Regions from separate parts of the Clostridium fungisolvens genome, predicted to be linked through region 1. Evidence: riboswitches for the same ligand, from Rfam matches in the RefSeq annotation. Region 1 holds a riboswitch; each other region holds the start of a gene.

Region 1 (3,212 bases):
AGTGATTCAATTATCAAGTCTTTATAATTTATCTGCTTATCGCTTACCGAAGAAACAAAACTATTAAAATAACTCATGACATCATTTTTACTAGCTTGGCTCATATAAAGTATTGAGTAAATTCCTAAAACTAATCCTACAATAAATACCGCAGTAATTATTAAGTAAATTAATTTATTTTGTCTTAAGTTTTCATTAATTTTATTAATAAATGTGTTCATCTTTTTATCCCCCTTTTTTTGCTTAATAAATATTATGTTCAAATCTCTCAAGATATACTTAAAGAAATTATGTATTTGGTGAATATAAGATGAACTTTTTTTAACAAATATTTTATCTATATAAATTGAAGAGCTGCAATAGTTTTTCCATCCTCAATTTTACCTTGCCTTACCATATCCTTTAATTCTTCTAGTCTAAATTCTTTTAGATTTATAAATTCATCATCATCAAAGTCTGTTTCACCTTTAGTAAGTCCTGTTGCTTTATAAATCCCTATATACTCATCACAAAATCCAGGTGCCGTTGCTATCTTACCTAAGTACTGGATGTTAGTACAGCCGTAACCAGTTTCCTCTTCTAACTCTCTTTTTGCCGCTTCCATAGGATTTTCACCAGCATTTAGCTTACCCGCTGGTATCTCAAGAAGTATCTTCTCTACTGGTTTTCTAAATTGTTCTACTATTAAGATCATTCCATCATCTTTTATAGCCACTATTGCCACAGCCCCTGGGTGTCTAACTATATCTCTATGACCAACTCTTCCATCTGGAAGTTCCACCCTACTTCTTACTACTTTTATAAAATCTCCAGTATATTTCAAATCCTCTTGTAAAGTTTTTTCATCTAACTTGAAACTCATAATTTTCCTCCGAACTTTCGCATCTTTAATTAATCTTCACTTTTTTCTTAATAAAACTAATAATATTATTGATCCATACAAATTTTATTTTTCTATAATAGAAGATTTTTATTAAATTTCATTTTAAGTTAAATAATATACCAAATTTTCACAAAAGTAAATATAGAATAAGCTTATCTCTAAGCTTACACTACAATTACATGCATACTCTTTTCAATTTGTTATAGTAATTATTACGTTTATTTATATCAAATCCATTGGCCGACAATATATCTAATATAAATTTATCAAAAGCAAAATTCCCTCTTTGTCTAAAGTTATCTACATACTTCTGCGATATATTTAGAAATTCATTCTGCCCATGATATAGGCAAAGACTCTCTTCATCTAATAAATAGTCTACTGTATCCGCTCCATTAAATAGGTTGCTGTTTATTAATGAAATAACATAACTTACATATTCTTCTGTATTTGCACTACTCCTTATTACTGTATCCGAAAAAGAGTTTTTGCTAAATCCACTTTTCTTTACTTCATTTAAACCCTTCACAAATATCTCCCCTTTTATTTAAAAATTGCTAATAATTTTATACCTTACTTTACATTAAAAAAGACTTCCTTATATCTATAAGGAAGCCATAATCTCTATATCAATCTTATAGTCCCATATGAAATATGGTAGGTATTAGCACCACACCGTGGTAGGTTGCTGTAAGTTCATCGAGCCCATTCTCTCCCTTACTCTTTATAAGCAAACTATTCAATTTTATATCTTAAAAATAAAATAATCCTCTAATCGTACGATAAGAGGTAGTTTACAATCAAAAAACCACTTATCTTTATTAGTATTACCACCTTGAATAAAACAGGTTGGTGTTATGGTACAAACGAGCTAATCCTCTTCCATAACTCTTGATAAATATTATTTACTTTTATTACATTATAATATTTCTCTACTTTAAAGTCAATTAAATTGTTGTTGTTTCAAAATTGTTAGCACTTTATTTACATTTTAGCATTTTTATATTATTAAATGCCGCTAAAATATTAAGTTGAAATAAAATGGTTAAGCAGGAGATGCTCTATGAGCGAGCTATTAGAATTAAATGATTTTTTCAGATGGAATGGCGTTAATAAACTGTACTGTTCGAACGTAGTGAGTTTACAGTTTTAGCCATGGAATATGACAAAATCATATTAATTCTTTGCGAAAGCTCATTAAAGCATCGGATGATTAACCATTTTATTTCAAAATCATTCTTTGCATAGCATATTACTTAACTTCAACTCTTGCAGTTTCTAGCCATTTGTCTAGTGCATTTTTATTAAAAATATATTTTCCATTAACCTTTAGGTATGGAATTTTTGTATCTGAATTAGCAACAAGTTTATTTAAATCATCTTCTGATATATTTAAATATCTATAGGTATCTACAAAATCAAGCATAGTTTTACCATTCATAATTAAGTTGTTGTTTTGATTGTTCATGACGTTACTTATATTAGAATTTGATTGCGCTATAGCGTACATTCCATTTGCAATAGACCGACCATTAAACTCAGATGAACTCGCTACATCTGTAATAGATTTTTTTAATGAGTTTACACTAAAAACTAAACAAATTCCTAATATAACAATTGCTATTGGCATAGCATTGCCTTTTATGACAGCGTTATAAGCTTTTTTCACTAATTCTCCGTCTTTAAATATTTTCCCCATATTAACTCCCCTTTATATCATAAATCATATACAAAAATTTACTTATTATGTTACCTATGTATATTCTACATAGGTATTATTTAACCTTCAAATTTATTGCATTAGGTTAAAATATTATAAAAAAATCAATAAATGGTGTACTGTAAAATTCTATATTTAAAACATTGTTGAAATTAAATGGTTATAAAGAAGATGCTAAATATACTAAAAATAAAAACCTTCTACATCACCTAAGTGAAAATAGAAGGCTTATTATAAATTATTTAAAATTTATAAATTTGAATATATCCAAAAAAGCTCTTATACTCTTTCAAATTATTCCAAATTTCAAAAGCTATTTAAATATATTAGCTCACTTTATTCTTAAGTCTTAATTTATCAGCGACCATAGCTATAAATTCAGAATTTGTTGGCTTACCCTTATCATTGTGAACAGTGTAGCCAAATAATTTGTTTATAGCATCTACTTGTCCTCTTCCCCAAGCTACTTCTATAGCATGTCTTATAGCTCTTTCAACTCTACTTGCAGTGGTATTATATCTCTTTGCTATAGAAGGATATAATTCTTTTGTTACTGCAGATAATAGTTCCATATCATTTACTACCATGCTTATAGCTTCTCTCAAGTAC
Region 2 (3,212 bases), 730 kb from region 1:
TAGAAACTGTTACTGCAATAACTATTGCACCTGAAGTAGATGGAGCTAAAGAACTTATTAATTTTTTAAAAACTAATGACATTGCAGTATCAATGGGACATACGAAAGCAACTTATTCTGAGGCAATAGAAGGAATTAAAGCTGGAGTCTCTCACTCTACTCACTTATTTAATGCTATGACTCCACTTCATCACAGAGAGCCAGGTGTTGTTGGTGCAATCTTTGATACAGATATTACTACTGAGACTATATCAGATGGTATCCACATCGCATATCCATCGCTTAGATCAGCTTACAAAATCAAAGGAATAAATAAGGTACTTCTAGTTTCTGATGCAATGATGGCATGTTGCATGCCTGATGGAGACTATTCCTTAGGAGGTCAGGATGTAATAGTTAAGAATGGTGCTGCTAGATTAAGAAATGGTGCTTTAGCTGGCTCTATCCTAACACTAGACAGCGCAGTTAGAAACGTTAAGAACAATTCAACTTATCATTTGTATGAAATAATAAGAATGGCATCTTATAATGCCGCAAAACATTGCAAAATTGAAGAGAGCAAGGGTCTTATTAAAGAAGGTTATGATGCAGATTTAGTATTATTTGATGAAAATATTAACATTAGACTATCTATTGTTAATGGAAAAGTTGTATTTGATTCAAATCGATAATTTTTTTATATAAACATATCTATACATCTATACATGTTTGTCCATATATCTTATTTACTAACAATATCTAAAATAAGAATAAAAAAAATGCTGCTTAAAAGCAGCATTTTTCATTATATATATTTCTTTATTTCTTCAACCTTATTTAATTGCTCCCAAGGTAAGCTTACGTCAGTTCTTCCGAAATGACCATATGCAGCAGTTTGCTTAAATATAGGTCTTCTAAGATCAAGATCTCTTATTATAGCACCTGGTCTTAAATCAAATACCTTACCAACGATCTCAACTATCTTATCGTCTCCTATTTTTCCAGTTCCAAAAGTATCTACTTCTATAGAAACTGGCTTAGCTACACCAATTGCATAAGCTAATTCTATTTCTAGTTTATCAGCAACTCCAGCAGCAACTAGATTCTTAGCAACCCATCTTGCTGCATAAGCTGCAGATCTATCAACCTTAGTTGGATCTTTTCCTGAGAAAGCACCACCACCGTGTCTTCCATATCCACCATAAGTGTCAACTATTATCTTTCTTCCAGTTAAACCACTATCTCCTTGTGGTCCACCTATTACAAATCTACCAGTAGGATTTATATAGTACTTTGTATTTTCATCTAATAGGTTTGCTGGTATTACAGCATTTATAACATGTTCTTTTATATCTTTTTCTATTTGCTCTTGAGATACTTCTGGACCATGTTGTGTAGAAACAACAATTGCATCTATTCTAACTGGCTTGTTGTCTTCATATTCAACTGTAACTTGAGTCTTTCCGTCTGGTCTTAGATAGTCTAAAGTACCATTTTTTCTAACTTCACTTAATCTTCTTGATAATCTATGAGCTGAAGCTATTGGCATAGGCATATATTCTTCTGTTTCGTTTGTAGCAAATCCAAACATCATACCTTGATCTCCAGCACCTACTGCTTCAATCTTATCCATTTCACCTTTTTTTGATTCTAATGCTTCATCAACTCCCATAGCAATATCAGCTGATTGTTCGTCTATTGAAGTTAGTACTGCACATGTATCGCAGTCAAATCCATATTTAGCTCTGTCATAGCCTATTTCTCTTACTGTCTGTCTTACGATTTTAGGTATATCTACATAGCAATTAGTAGATATTTCCCCCATAACTACAACCATACCTGTAGTTACTGCTGTCTCGCATGCAACTCTAGCATTTGGATCCTTTTCTAATATAGCATCTAATATCCCGTCTGAAACTTGGTCACAGATTTTATCTGGATGTCCTTCTGTAACTGATTCTGATGTAAATAATCTTTTCATTCAAAACTTAACTGTCTTCTAAAATAAAACAGTTAATTCCTCCCTTCATAAAAAATTATAGTTATTAAAAAATCATTCAGGCTACTGCCGATGATTTTCTTTACGCATCTGCCTTTCTAAGCAAATCACAACAAACCTGGCAGGTGAATATTTTTTACTCTTATTAATAGTGTAAATAAAAATCATAGACTTTTATCCTTAAAGTCTTCACAATGGATGCTTTAAATATTTTTAAGAGCAAAAAAATCTCTTCAAAGAAGAGATTTATAATTTCATCTCTCTTATCTCGCAGCTTATCTGCAGGAATTGGCACCATTGTGTATATCACCGGTTGCCGGGTTTCATAGGGCCCTTTCCCTCCACCTCTCTTGATAAGAGTTACATTATTTAATTATCTTTATTCATACAAAAAAGACACCACTATAAGTGTCTTTTTGGTGGAGGAGAGTGGATTCGAACCACTGAAGCAACTTGCAACAGATTTACAGTCTGCCCCCTTTGGCCACTCGGGAACTCCTCCATAAATGGAGCTGGCAATAGGAATCGAACCTACAACCTGCTGATTACAAGTCAGCTGCTCTACCGTTGAGCCATGCCAGCATATTATTGATTTTTTAAATTAATGGTGGGCACAACAGGGATCGAACCTGTGACCCTCTGCTTGTAAGGCAGATGCTCTCCCAGCTGAGCTATGCGCCCTTAATTTATTATTTTAAAATTGGTGGAGGAGAGTGGATTCGAACCACTGAAGCAACTTGCAACAGATTTACAGTCTGCCCCCTTTGGCCACTCGGGAACTCCTCCCTAATTTTGGAGCTGGCAATAGGAATCGAACCTACAACCTGCTGATTACAAGTCAGCTGCTCTACCGTTGAGCCATGCCAGCATATTATTGATTTTTTAAATTAATGGTGGGCACAACAGGGATCGAACCTGTGACCCTCTGCTTGTAAGGCAGATGCTCTCCCAGCTGAGCTATGCGCCCTTAATTTATTATTTAAAATTGGTGGAGGAGAGTGGATTCGAACCACTGAAGCAACTTGCAACAGATTTACAGTCTGCCCCCTTTGGCCACTCGGGAACTCCTCCATATAAGCTTTAACCAAACTTTCGATAAGTTCAATCTTTGCTGTTTTGTTTTGTCGGTGCCAATCGACAAGGATTAGTATATAATGTTATCTTATTATTTTCAACCCCAATTTAAAGGCATATTCAGTCATTTTTACAATTTACTTTTTATTTTCTACAACTT
Region 3 (3,212 bases), 620 kb from region 1:
CATAGTTTGTAATAATTTTAAATATGACGTTAAAAAGATTTTATCGTAGGTAAAGGAAGAAGGGATAAGCAATGAATAAAAGGGGGAGGTTTACCCTTGGGGCATTAAAACATAGAGATTTCAGATTCTTTTTTATGGGATCCGTAGTTTCACTTATAGGAACATGGATGCAAAATGCAGGACAGTCTTGGCTTGTAGTAACTTTAACTGATTCTGCTCTTAAACTAAGTTTTGTAAGTGCACTGCAATTTACTCCAGTTTTATTATTTTCATTATTTGCAGGTGCCTTGATTGATAATTATCCTAAGAAGAAGATATTACTTATCACTCAGTCCATAATGGGAATACTAGCCTTTATACTAACCTTTTTAGTGTTTACTCATCAGATACAATATTGGCATATTCTTGTTCTGGCAGCTATTCTAGGGTGCTGTAATGCTGTAGACATGCCAGCGAGACAGTCTTTTATGATAGAACTTGTAGGAAAAGAAGATTTGATGAATGCAATAGCATTAAATTCAACTGTGTTTAATGCAGCTAGAATGGTTGGACCAGCAGTTGCAGGAATAATGATTAAATTCTTTGGCTTTTTCATTTGCTTCTTATTAAACGCAATTAGTTTTATACCTTTAGTATATGGTATTTATATGATTTCAGTTAGCGGTGAGCCAAAGCAAAATGCTGAGAAGAAAAATATGATGTTAGATATAAAAGAAGGACTAAAATATGTCTTCAATTCTAAAGATATACTCTTTACAATATTGTTAGTGTTTTTTGTATCTACCTTTGCTATGAATTATAGTGTTTTAATACCGCTACTCGCAAAACAAGTTCTGAATATGGACTCTGATGGATATGGATATCTTATGTCTGCAATGGGGCTTGGGTCGATGATTTCTGCTTTTACTGTTGCAACTAGAAGTAGAGGACCAAAAAGAAAAATTATGTTTTTGGCAGGAGCAGTGATATCTATAATGTTAGTATTTATAGGAGTATTTAAAGATTATGGAATATCTATCGTAACATTGTTTATTGCAGGGGTATTTAATGTGTTATTTTCAACAACTGCTAATTCTACAATTCAATTGAAGTCCAAAAATGAATTTAGAGGAAGAGTAATGAGTGTATATGCAATGGTGTTTGCAGGGGCAACACCACTAGGAAGCTTGTTTGAGGGAGTGATATCCAAATGGTTAAGCGTAACTGATGCTTTTATAATATCAGGAGTAGTTACTGTAATTATAGGATTTATTATTTATACATTAGTTATGAAACAAGAAAAGTTAGATAGAGAGTTACTTAATTAATATACACAGGCTTCCAATAGGAATACTAATAAATAAATAACAAATAACAAAGTAATGTAAAAGGTTTCTTTAATAGATTGTTAATAATGTTCATATATTAATAATATATTCTTAATAATTTAAAAAACTATTGATTTAATTCGGAAAAGATATTATAGTTGTATCAATGGAAAACAAATTAAATATTATCGTTCTTATCTAGAGAGGTGGAGGGACTGGCCCGATGAAGCCCGGCAACCCGTATATGTTCATTTACATATACAATGGTGCCAATTCCTGCGACGCATTTTGCGTTGAGAGATGAGAGTAAATTCAGGGTCTATATCGCCGGAGTTTATTCTCGGGCGTTTTTTGTTCTGTTTATATGATAATAATTATTGTTTAATAATCAATTTAGGGGGATTTGTATGATAAAAATTGAAGGTGTAAATAAGAGTTTCAATGATATACAAGTTCTTAAAGACATTAATCTAGATATCAAAGAGGGCGAAATATTTGGATTGGTTGGCCATAGTGGGGCTGGAAAGTCAACCTTGCTTAGATGTCTGAACGGACTTGAGTCCTATAATGCAGGAAGTGTTACTGTTGGTGGACAAGAAGTGAAAGACCTTAAAGGTAAGGAAATGAGAAGTTTCAGAAAGGATCTAGGAATGATATTCCAACACTTTTCTCTTCTAGAAAGAAAAAATGTGTATGACAATATAGCTTTACCGATGGAATGTTGGGGCATACCAAAGGCTAAAGTAAAAACTAGAGTAGATGAACTTCTAAAGATTGTAGGATTAGAAGACAAAGCAAAAAGTAAGCCAAGACAACTTAGTGGTGGACAAAAGCAGAGGGTAGCAATTGCAAGAGCTTTAGCACTAGAACCAAAGATTCTTCTTTGTGATGAGGCTACTTCAGCACTTGATCCTAAAACAACTAAATCAATATTATCACTTTTAAGAGAGATAAATGAAAAACTTGGGATAACTATAGTTGTAGTTACTCATCAGATGGAAGTAGTTAAAGAAGTATGCCAAAGAGTAGCAATACTTGAAGGTGGAGAAGTTCTTGAAGTTGGAAATGTTGAAGAGCTTTTCTTAAGACATACTAAAGCTTTAAAAAATCTTCTTGGGGAAGAAGAGATACTGCCAACTGAAGGAGTAAACATAAAGATATTATTCCCTAAGGATAACTCGCATCAAAGTATAATAACCTCAATGGCAAGAGAGCTAGACATCGATTTTTCAATAGTTTGGGGTAAACTTGAAAAATTTAGAGATGATGTACTAGGATCATTAGTTATTAATGTAAGTAAAGATAAAGAACAGGACATTATAAACTATTTAGATTCTAAGCATGTTGGATGGGAGGTTACTATAAATGAGTGATAATTTTAGTCAGTTTTTTAATCTAGTTTTGGTACCAGCTTTAGGAAAGTCGCTATATATGGTGATAATATCAACTATTATTGCAAGTATACTAGGCTTTATACTAGCAATTGTACTTATAGTAACTGATAAGAATGGGTTAAAGCCAAACAGAATAATATACAGTGTATTAGATTTTATAATCAATATATTTAGAAGCTTTCCATTCATCATATTAATAGTTGCAATAATACCACTTACAAGATTTATAGTAGGTAAAAGTATAGGTGAAACAGCAGCTCTGGTTCCTTTAACAATAGGGGCAGCGCCATTTATAGCAAGAGTTATAGAAGGTGCTTTAAAGGAAGTAGACAAGGGGTTAATTGAAGCTGCTAAGTCTTTCGGAGCTTCGAATATGCAGATAATATTTAAGGTTATGGTTAAAGAAGCGTTACCTTCCATAATATCAGGTATAACACTTTCAATAATCTCAATCCTTGGATACTCTGCGATGGCAGGAGCAGTTGGGGCCGGTGGACTTGGTGCAGTAGCA
Region 4 (3,212 bases), 2.1 Mb from region 1:
TACGTCAAGTACGTCTTTATCATCGATTAATTGAATTAATCTTTCATAAGCAGCTCTTGCTTTTTGCTCAGCAGCCATATCTTCATGTAAGTCAGCTATTGGATCAGTAGTTGCTTGTATATATGCGCCAGTCCATGGAATACCATTTGGATCAGAAGGGTAGGCAGCTGTGCCATGTACAACATAGTAAGAATCAAAACCTTCAGCTTTTATTTCTTCTGGGGTAGCCTTTCTAGTAAGTTGATAAATCATTGAAGAAACGATTTCTAAATGAGCCAATTCTTCAGTTCCGATATCAGTTAACAATCCTTTTGTTTTCCCAGTAGGCATTGTATATCTTTGGCTTAAGTATCTGATAGAAGCACTAAGTTCGCCATCAGGACCACCTAATTGAGTCATAATAATCTTTGCTGTCTTCAAATCAGGGGTTTTAATATCTACGGGATATTCTAATCTTTTTTCATAATACCACATTCATTATTCCTCCATTAATTTAATTTGCTTCTCTTTCCCATGGCCATGGTTCTGAAACCCATTGATCCCAGCATTCAGCTGGTTCAAGACCAAAGTTGGTTAGAGGACCATAGTTTGATACATATTCTTTTCTTAGTGCTTTAAGTTTTACAGAAAGGTAATTCAATCGTTCTAAAGCATCTTTACAATCAGGATGAGTATCTAGGTAAAGACTAAGATCTACTAAGTAGAAGCCTACTTGTTGAATCATGCAAAGTAATTTCTTTTGTTCCATTAGTACTCCCTCCCATGTTTCTTCTTTTCATAAGGTCTATATAAATCATTGAATATAGTGCCACGTCCAAAAGCGGTCTTTATATCATATAGATCTTTAAATGGTTGAGGTAATACATAAGCTTCTGCATAGTCTAGCTTAAGCTCATCTTTCATCTTAAATACGTCACTCATAAGATATCCTCCAGTAATTAAATTTTTAAATTCGGCTCTGTATTATATAAGTATGTATCTTTAGAGCATAATGACACAGCTTTTTAATTCTATTTAAATTCTGAAAAGCATATAATTATAATTAATAGCTCCGTAGAGTATTTCATGTTGAAGTTAAATAGTTATCCAATCGATGCTTCACTTCATAACAGATTTTATATTTTCAAATTCTATGCTTAGAATCTAGCAGAGTTTTGAAAGTAGTTTAATAATCGAAGTATTGTATCCTTGACTAAAACTTAAATAAAAAAATATGAAAATTATTGTTGACAACCTATTTTTTAGTAATTATAATAAGAACAAGCAATTGAAACTAAATAAAGATCTTATCGAGAGTGGTGGAGGGATAGGCCCTGTGAAGCCCAGCAACCAGTATTTCATTATACATGGTGCTAAGTCCAACAGCGTTAGCTGAGAGATAAGTATGTGTGTTTATCATACCTCTTTCTCAGTAAAGAGGTTTTTTATTTTACATGATATAATAATTAAATATTTAATATTTCTTATCAAGAGAGGTTGAGGGACTGGCCCTACGAAACCTCGGCAACCTTCAGATCCATTTATCTGAAAAGGTGCCAAATCCTGCTTTAGGATCATTACCTAAAGAAAGATGAGAGATGGTAGAGTTTTGTGGTTAATTATACCTTCTTTCGTCATACATTTTTGAGAAAGGAGGTATTTTTGTTTTATTCTCTAGGAATTAAAGAGCCAATATTAATGAAATTATTTGATTTTAATATATACAAAACAATTATTTAATTGAAATTTAGTATTTGTCATTATAGAAAATAAATCATTTAGAATGAGGAGAGATTAATATGAGTGAAGAAAGAAGTTTAAAATTTGATACATTACAGGTACATGCAGGTCAAGAAGCAGATCCAACAACAGGATCAAGAGCAGTTCCAATATATCAGACAACATCATATGTATTTAACAGTGTTGAACATGGGGCTAATCTGTTTGGATTAAAAGAAACTGGAAATATATATACTAGAATAATGAATCCAACTACAGATGTTTTTGAAAAGAGAATAGCAGCACTAGAGGGTGGAATAGCAGCACTTGCAGTTGCATCAGGTTCAGCGGCTATAACATATGCTATTATAAACATTGCTGAAGCAGGTGATGAAATAGTTGCGGCTAGTACATTATACGGAGGAACATACAATTTATTTGGAGCTACCCTTCCTAGATATGGTATAAAGACAGTGTTTGTAAATCCAGATGATCCAGAAAACTTTAGAAATGCGATTACAGAAAAAACAAAAGCACTTTATATTGAAAGTATAGGTAACCCTGGAATAAACCTTGTTGATATAGAAGCTGTTGCAGCTGTTGCTCATGAAAATGGAATTCCACTAATCGTTGATAATACTTTTGGTACACCATATCTAATAAGACCAATCGAGTTTGGAGCTGATATAGTAGTACATTCTGCTACTAAGTTTATAGGTGGACATGGAACTTCAATCGGAGGAGTAATAATAGATGCTGGAAAGTTTGATTGGGTAGCAAGTGGGAAATTTAAAGGTCTTACAGAGCCGGACGAAAGCTATCATGGTATAAGGTTCGCACAAGATGTAGGAGCTGCTGCTTATGTTACTAAAGCTAGGGTTCAATTGTTGAGAGATACTGGAGCTGCAATAAGCCCATTTAACTCTTTCTTATTCATTCAAGGACTTGAAACATTATCTTTAAGAGTTGAAAGACATGTTTCTAATACTAAGAAGATAGTAGAATTTTTAAGCAAACATCCTCTAGTTTCTTGGGTTAGCTATCCAGGATTAGAAGGAAACAAATATAATGAGCTTGCTAAAAAGTACTTCCCTAAGGGAGCAGGGTCAATATTTACTTTTGGTATAAAAGGTGGAACTGAAGAAGGAAAGATTTTTATTGAAAGTCTTAAAATCTTCTCACATCTTGCAAATGTTGCAGATGCTAAATCATTAGTAATACATCCAGCTAGTACAACACATGCTCAATTAAATGAAGAACAACAATTTTCTGCAGGAGTAACTCCAGATCTAATAAGGTTATCTATCGGAATTGAAGATGCAGATGATTTAATATATGATTTAGACCAAGCCTTAAATAAGATAGTTAAATAGCATAATTTCAAGATCAACATTAATTATAGATAAATAATTTTGCCTCCTAAGATATTAATCTTATATAAATGTATTACTTCTTGAAGAATTTTTTAAAAATTCGTTCCTTAGATATGAGGGGAGTCAAATGTATTTGAGGAC

The links. Region 1 has a riboswitch for S-adenosylmethionine ahead of bsdtw1_RS13580 (hypothetical protein). Riboswitches for the same ligand answer to the same signal wherever they lie in the genome.
Region 2: linked by a shared signal. The riboswitch ahead of metK (methionine adenosyltransferase) and the one ahead of bsdtw1_RS13580 (hypothetical protein) in region 1 are both predicted to bind S-adenosylmethionine.
Region 3: linked by a shared signal. The riboswitch ahead of bsdtw1_RS16325 (methionine ABC transporter ATP-binding protein) and the one ahead of bsdtw1_RS13580 (hypothetical protein) in region 1 are both predicted to bind S-adenosylmethionine.
Region 4: linked by a shared signal. The riboswitch ahead of bsdtw1_RS04010 (homocysteine synthase) and the one ahead of bsdtw1_RS13580 (hypothetical protein) in region 1 are both predicted to bind S-adenosylmethionine.

Annotation. Positions count from the first base shown of each region.
Region 1 is NZ_BLZR01000001.1:3,091,863-3,095,074, forward strand. Features, by position in the region: gene spoIIM (stage II sporulation protein M) at 1-221, opposite strand, end outside; gene bsdtw1_RS13575 (NUDIX hydrolase) at 338-862, opposite strand; gene bsdtw1_RS13580 (hypothetical protein) at 1,059-1,412, opposite strand; SAM riboswitch class I at 1,516-1,616, opposite strand; gene bsdtw1_RS13585 (MerR family transcriptional regulator) at 2,136-2,582, opposite strand; gene spo0A (sporulation transcription factor Spo0A) at 2,930-3,212, opposite strand, start outside.
Region 2 is NZ_BLZR01000001.1:3,818,768-3,821,979, forward strand. Features, by position in the region: gene nagA (N-acetylglucosamine-6-phosphate deacetylase) at 1-671, shown strand, start outside; gene metK (methionine adenosyltransferase) at 785-1,960, opposite strand; SAM riboswitch class I at 2,239-2,338, opposite strand; tRNA gene bsdtw1_RS16790 (tRNA-Tyr) at 2,396-2,480, opposite strand; tRNA gene bsdtw1_RS16795 (tRNA-Thr) at 2,486-2,560, opposite strand; tRNA gene bsdtw1_RS16800 (tRNA-Val) at 2,584-2,659, opposite strand; tRNA gene bsdtw1_RS16805 (tRNA-Tyr) at 2,680-2,764, opposite strand; tRNA gene bsdtw1_RS16810 (tRNA-Thr) at 2,772-2,846, opposite strand; tRNA gene bsdtw1_RS16815 (tRNA-Val) at 2,870-2,945, opposite strand; tRNA gene bsdtw1_RS16820 (tRNA-Tyr) at 2,965-3,049, opposite strand.
Region 3 is NZ_BLZR01000001.1:3,715,567-3,718,778, reverse strand. Features, by position in the region: gene bsdtw1_RS16330 (MFS transporter) at 72-1,307, shown strand; SAM riboswitch class I at 1,499-1,614, shown strand; gene bsdtw1_RS16325 (methionine ABC transporter ATP-binding protein) at 1,715-2,680, shown strand; gene bsdtw1_RS16320 (methionine ABC transporter permease) at 2,673-3,212, shown strand, end outside.
Region 4 is NZ_BLZR01000001.1:1,026,325-1,029,536, forward strand. Features, by position in the region: gene bsdtw1_RS03995 (manganese catalase family protein) at 1-474, opposite strand, end outside; gene bsdtw1_RS04000 (spore coat protein CotJB) at 494-748, opposite strand; gene bsdtw1_RS04005 (spore coat associated protein CotJA) at 748-921, opposite strand; SAM riboswitch class I at 1,284-1,385, shown strand; SAM riboswitch class I at 1,461-1,577, shown strand; gene bsdtw1_RS04010 (homocysteine synthase) at 1,779-3,071, shown strand.